DNA from 2 places in the Kribbella sp. NPDC055110 genome. Region 1 is predicted to be linked to the other one. Evidence: riboswitches for the same ligand, from Rfam matches in the RefSeq annotation. Region 1 holds a riboswitch; the other holds the start of a gene.

Region 1 (3,372 bases):
CCGTGCATCGCCATCCGGGTCGCGTTGATCGCCTTCACCGACGCCATCGCATTCCGCTCGATGCACGGGATCTGCACCAGCCCGCCGACCGGGTCGCAGGTCAGGCCGAGGTTGTGCTCCATCGCGATCTCGGCGGCGTTCTCCACCTGTTCCGGCGTACCGCCGAGGACCTCGCACAGCCCGGCGGCGGCCATCGAGCAGGCCGATCCGACCTCACCCTGGCAGCCGACCTCGGCGCCGGAGATCGACGCGTTCTCCTTGTAGAGCACGCCGATCGCCGCGGCGGCCAGCAGGAACCGGACCACGCCGTCCTCGGTCGCCCCGGGCACGAAGCGCCGGTAGTAGTGCAGTACGGCGGGAATGATGCCGGCGGCACCGTTCGTCGGTGCGGTGACGATCCGGCCGCCGGACGCGTTCTGCTCGTTGACCGCGAGCGCGAACAGGTTCACCCAGTCCATCACCTTGAGCGGGTCGACCGACCACGGGTCCTGGGTGAGCTTCTTGTGCAGGGCGTGGGCGCGCCGCGGCACCTTGAGGCCGCCGGGCAGGATGCCCTCGGTCTCGCAGCCCTCGCGGACGCAGTCCTGCATCACCTGCCAGATGTGCAGCAGCCCGTCGCGGACCTCGTCCTCGGTCCGCCAGGCGAGCTCGTTCGCGAGCATCACCTCGCTGATCGACAGCTGCGACTCGCGACACCGGTCGAGCAGCTCCGCGCCGGTCGTGAACGGGTACTTCAGCGGCGTCGTGTCCGGCACGATCCGGTCGCCCGCGGCCGCGTTCTCGTCGACGACGAATCCGCCGCCGACCGAGTAGTAGGTGCGCTCCCGCAGTACTGCGTTGTCGGCGTCGCGGGCGACGAAGATCATCCCGTTCGGGTGGTACGGGAGCGCCTTGCGGCGATGCATGAGCAGGTCGGTGTTCTCGTCGAACGCGATCTCGTGGGTGCCGGCCAGCTGGATCCGGCCGCGTTCGCGGATCGTCTCGACGCGGGCGTCGACCGAGTGCGTGGCGACCGTCTCCGGGTCGGCGCCCTCGAGACCGAGCAGGACGGCCTTGTTGCTGCCGTGCCCGTGCCCGGTGGCGCCGAGCGAGCCGAAGAGCTGCGCCTCGACGGTCGTGGTCGCGGCCAGCAGGCCGTCGCCGGCGAGGCCGAGTGCGAAAGTGCGGGCCGCACGCATCGGTCCCACGGTGTGGGAGCTCGACGGGCCGATCCCGATACTGAACAGGTCGAAGACGCTGATCGCCATCGTGTGGAGGTTCCTTCCGGTCGACGTTGACCGATTGGTGTCCTCCCCGCTCTGTCAGGCGGATGCCTTCCAGAGGTGCCTCGCCCGCGCGGTGAAGGTGCCTGAGAGATTCTTGGGGAGAGTTGCTCCTACGGCGCCCGGCCTGCGGAAAACGAGTTCCGCCCCGGGTCTCTCCCGCACGGGTTCATGCGGCTGTTGAATTTGCTGACGCTGTGGACGGTACGGCGGTCTCGCGGCCGCCGTCAATCCGGCCCGAGCGAGCACCGTGACCACGTAGGCGACGGAAATGCTGCGCGACCCTAACAACACCCCCAAGCCGCGCTCGGGGTCGCGCGGGGGCAGCTCCCCGATGCCGGGAGCAAGCGATTGCCGAAGGATCGACGGCATGACGTTCATCCAACGCGCCGTCACCGGCGCTGTACTGCTCGGCGTCGCGGCCGCCGGACTGACGACCCTCCCCGCCGCCGCGACCACGCCTCGGGCCCAGTGGACCGACTGCAAACCGGAGGGCAAGGACGATCCGGCCGAGGTACTCGGCTCGCAGTGCGCGACGCTCCGGTTGCCGGTCGACTGGCGCGACCCCGGCGGCGCCACGTTCGACCTGGCGATCGCCCGCCGTACGGCGAAGGTGCCGAGCGGACGCGTCGGCGTCCTGGTGTTCGGTCCGGGTGGACCCGGCGACTCGGGAGTGGACCGGATCAAGACCGGGATCGACCGGTTCAGCACGGACCTGCAGGACCGCTTCGACATCGTCAGCTTCGACCCGCGCGGTGTGGCGCGCAGCAACCCGGTGCGCTGTTCGGCCGAGCTGCTCAACAGGCAGCCGTCGCCGATCATCAAGAGCGCGGCCGAGTTCACCGCGACGATCACCTACAACCGGCAGCTCGCCGCGGACTGCCGCGAGCACACCGGTCCGCTGTACGACCACATCGACACCTGGCAGACGGTGCGCGACGTCGACGCCGTACGGCGAGCACTCGGCGAGTCCACGATCTCCTTCCACGGCAGCTCGTACGGGACGCTGCTCGGAGCGCAGTACGCCGAGACGTACCCGCACCGGGTCCGCGCGATGGTGCTGGAGAGCGTGATCGACCACGCCTCGCCGAGTACGCGATCGTTCCTCGACGACCAGGCGTCCGGGGCCCAGGACTCGTTCGACGAGTTCGTGAAATGGTGCGACGCGGCAACGGCCTGCGCTTTGCACAACACCGACATCCATGCGCGCTGGGCCGATCTTCTCAAGACCTCGCCGGACCCGTTCACGCTGAGCTTCTCAGTGTTCAGGTTGCTCTACGAACCGAAGTGGTCCGCGCTCGCCGAGCTGATGAAGACGGGCGTAACTCCCCCGAAGCCCGTTAACACGGGAGTTGCACCGTTCCCGCTGGTTGTCTTCTGTCAGGACTGGAACCTGCCGGTCCGCAACTACCGCGAGTACGCCGCTCACCTGCAGCGGCTCGCGGACAACAACCAGGATCTGCGCTACCCCGGTCAATTGCAGGCAGTCTCGATGTGTCTCGGCGCACCGCCGGCCAACAACGCGCAGCACGTGCTGAGAGTCCGGCACCTGAAGACGCCTGTGCTGGTCGCCAACGCGCTCCACGACCCGGCTACCGGCTACACCATGGCGCAGAGCGTGGAGCGCCAGCTCGGACGGTACGGCGTACTGCTGACGTACGAGGGCTGGGGACACGGGAGCTACTCGAAGAGCCCGTGCATGAAGAGCACGATCGACGACTACCTGATCGCGCGGGACGTGCCGGAGCGCGGCAGCAGCTGTGCCGCCGTACAGCCCGCCGGCTGACGGGTCAGACCGGTACGCCGGTCACTTCGAGAACGCGGTCGAGCTGATCGCCTCGGACCAGCCGGCCCGCCATCAGTCGGAGCTCGGCGCAGGCGCTCTCCAGTGCCTGCGTCTGGGTCCGGCAGTTGTCGACGAACCAGAACGGATCGTCCGGTTGCGGATCGTCGGCGTCGTCGATGTCGGCGTACCAGTGCCGGCTACCGCAGTTCATGACTCGCACTCGTAGGTTCATGCTGACTACTCCCCGTACCCAGGAGTCCTGGGTCCCCCCTGGCCCCAGTTCGAGGCCGACTCGGCCGGGCGCGTGAATCGCGGCCCCCCACT
Region 2 (3,372 bases), on a different contig from region 1:
GCCCCGGCCGCTGACCCACGACCTGTTCGCGGAGACCATCCGGGTCCTCGGGCACACCCTCAGCCAGGTCCGGATCGTGAACCTGACCGACGGCATCTTCGAGGCGATCCTGGTGTTCGACGACAAGACCGAGATCTCGGCGCGGCCGTCGGACTCGATCGCGATCGCGCTGCGGACCGGCACCCCGGTGTTCTGCGCCGACGAGATCCTCGCCGAGGCCGGCATCCCGGTCCCGGAGAGTGAGACGGACGGCGCGGACGAAGTGCAGGAGGAAGAGGAGGTCGAGCGCTTCCGGGAGTTCCTCGACCAGGTGACCCCGGAGGACTTCGACAAGAGCTGACGAGCACCAGCGCACCTAGGTAACGATTCGTACGGCGGTCGCGACACGCTCCCGGCTCGATGCGGTTGTCGTTGACCCTGTTCGGGCGGCGGCTTACCGTGAAGACGTCGTGGGGTGGTGTCACTCCACGGAGATGGCTCGTTCCAGTCGGTATCCAGGGAGGCTCAGGCGTGACACGCACCGGGGACACGGATCTGACGGCGCAGTCGACGTCCGACGCGCACGCTGAGGCTGTGGCAGCCGCTACTGCCACCGCCGGCGTTCAGGGTCTGCTGTTCGACGACGACCTGCGGCCGATGCCGGAGGACGTCGGGTTCCGGGGTCCGACGGCCTGCGCGGCGGCCGGGATCACCTACCGGCAGCTCGACTACTGGGCCCGCACCGGCCTGGTCTCCCCGTCCGTCCGCCCGGCGACCGGCTCGGGGACGCAACGGCTGTACGGTTTCCGCGACGTTCTGTTGCTGAAAGTGATCAAGCGGCTGCTCGACGCCGGGATCTCGCTGCAGCAGATCCGGACCGCGATCGCGCACCTCAGCAAGCGCGGCTTCGACGACCTGACGCAGATCACGCTGATGAGCGACGGCGCGTCGGTCTACATGTGCACGTCGCCCGACGAGGTGATCGACCTGCTGGCCGGCGGCCAGGGGGTGTTCGGGATCGCGCTCGGCGGTGTCTGGCGCGAGGTCGAGGGGTCGCTGTCCGAGCTGCCCCAGGAGCGTGCCGACGGTCACGACGACGGCGACGCCGACGGCCACAAGGGCGACGAACTCGCCGCCCGCCGTCGCGCCCGGATGACCGGCTGATCCAGTTTCTTCACTGTGCGCCCACTCACTGCAGACTCGCTCCGCGGCGCCGCCCGGGGGCTGCTGCCCGAACTGTTCGGAGATTCCTGGTAGCCTCGAGGCAGCCGTTCACAGCACTCGGGAGAGACCCGTGTCATCGGGCGCCGAAGGGGCAATTCCTCCCCGGAACCTCTCAGGCCCATGGACCGAGTGTCATAGGCGACTCTGGAGCGCGTTGCGTGACAGAGGGGGAGGCGACCGGAAGCACGTCAGCAACGGAGCCTCTTGATGACCGAAGTCTCTGCAATTTTCGCCGATCGCCACATCGGGCCGCGACCGGACGAGGTCGCCCGCATGGTGCAGCTCCTCGGGTACGACGACGTCGACGCGCTGGTCGACGACGCGGTCCCGGCGTCGATCCGCTCCACCGAGCCGCTCCGGCTGCCGGAGCCCGCCTCCGAGGTGGACGCGCTGACCGAGCTCCGCCAGCTCGCGGCCCGCAACACCGTCGCCACCTCGATGATCGGCCAGGGGTACTACGGCACCTTCACGCCGTCCGTGATCGTCCGCCGCCTGGTCGAGAACCCGGCCTGGTACACGGCGTACACGCCGTACCAGCCGGAGATCTCCCAGGGCCGGCTCGAGGCGCTGCTGAACTTCCAGACCGTGGTCTCCGACCTAACCGGGCTGCCGACCGCGAACGCGTCGCTGCTCGACGAGGGCACCGCGGCCGCCGAGGCGATGACGCTGGCGCACCGCTCGAACAAGAAGAGCAAGTCCGACCGCTTCCTGGTCGACGCCGACACGTTCGCTCAGACGATCGCGGTCGTGCAGACCCGCGCCGAGGCGCTCGGTATCGAGGTCGTCGTCGCCGACACCACGGACGGTCTGCCCGAGGGCGACTTCTTCGGTCTCCTCGTGCAGTACCCGGGGTCCAACGGCGTCGTCCGCGACCTCAAGCCGCTCATCGAGGCGGCGCACGGGCGCGACACGCTGGTTGCCGTCGCCTCCGACCTGCTCGCGCTTACGGTCCTCGAGGCGCCGGGTGAGGCGGGCGCCGACATCGTCATCGGTTCCTCGCAGCGCTTCGGCGTACCGCTGTTCTACGGCGGCCCGCACGCCGGGTTCATCTCGGTGCATTCCGGCCTCGAGCGGCAGTTGCCCGGTCGCCTCGTCGGCGTCTCGGTCGACGCTGACGGCGCCCCGGCGTACCGGCTGGCTCTGCAGACCCGCGAGCAGCACATCCGTCGCGAGAAGGCGACGTCGAACATCTGTACAGCGCAGGTCCTGCTCGCGGTCGTGGCGTCGATGTACGCCGTTTACCACGGGCCCGATGGCCTGAAGGCGATCGCGGAGCGTGTGCACTCGTACGCCGGCAAGCTCGCCGCCTCGCTGCGCGCCGGGGGCGTCGAGGTCGTGCACGACGACTTCTTCGACACTGTCCTCGCCCGGGTCCCGGGACGCGCCGCCGACGTGGTGGACGCCGCCCGGCAGAACGGGATCTGGCTGCGGCTCGTCGACGCGGACCACGTCGGCATCTCCTGCGACGAGAAGACCGACGTCGCGACGCTGACCCGGGTCTGCCAGTCCTTCGGCGGGCAGTACGACGACACGCTCGGTGCTCCCGCTCTGAGCGTGCCGCGGACCACGGAGTACCTGACGCACCCGGTGTTCAACACGCACCGGTCCGAGACGGCGATGCTGCGGTACCTGCGCAAGCTGTCCGACAAGGACTACGCGCTGGACCGCGGCATGATCCCGCTCGGGTCCTGCACGATGAAGCTGAACGCGACCACCGAGATGGAGCCGGTCACGTGGCCGGAGTTCGCGGACGTGCACCCGTTCGCGCCGATCGAGGACGCGGCCGGCTACGTGAAGCTGATCGGTCAGCTGGAGCGCTGGCTCGCCGAGGTCACCGGGTACGCGAAGGTGTCGATCCAGCCGAACGCGGGCTCGCAGGGTGAGCTGGCCGGCCTGCTCGCGATCCGCGGGTACCACCACGCGCGCGGCGACCAGGACCGCACCGTGTGCCTGATCCCGGCCAGCGCGCACGGCACCAACGCCGCCTCGGCCGTGATGGCCGGGATGAAGGTCGTCGTTGTCAAGGGCAACGACGACGGCACCATCGACCTGGACGACCTGCGCGCGAAGGCCTCCGAGCACGCGGCGAAGCTGGCCGCGATCATGATCACGTACCCGTCCACGCACGGCGTGTACGAGGAGAGCGTCCGCGAGGTCTGCCAGATCGTC

What was found. A riboswitch is a leader RNA that binds a small molecule or an ion and turns the genes downstream of it on or off. The one in region 1 is predicted to bind glycine.
Region 2: another riboswitch for glycine. It lies ahead of gcvP (aminomethyl-transferring glycine dehydrogenase); the one in region 1 lies ahead of ACWF0M_RS36515 (L-serine ammonia-lyase).

What each region holds. Positions count from the first base shown of each region.
Region 1 covers NZ_JBSGTS010000045.1:3,496-6,867, forward strand. The annotation lists gene ACWF0M_RS36515 (L-serine ammonia-lyase) at 1-1,247, opposite strand, end outside; glycine riboswitch at 1,327-1,434, opposite strand; gene ACWF0M_RS36520 (alpha/beta fold hydrolase) at 1,633-3,048, shown strand; gene ACWF0M_RS36525 (hypothetical protein) at 3,053-3,280, opposite strand.
Region 2 covers NZ_JBSGTS010000005.1:288,885-292,256, reverse strand. The annotation lists gene ACWF0M_RS11150 (bifunctional nuclease family protein) at 1-340, shown strand, start outside; gene ACWF0M_RS11145 (MerR family transcriptional regulator) at 637-1,143, shown strand; glycine riboswitch at 1,252-1,341, shown strand; gene gcvP (aminomethyl-transferring glycine dehydrogenase) at 1,411-3,372, shown strand, end outside.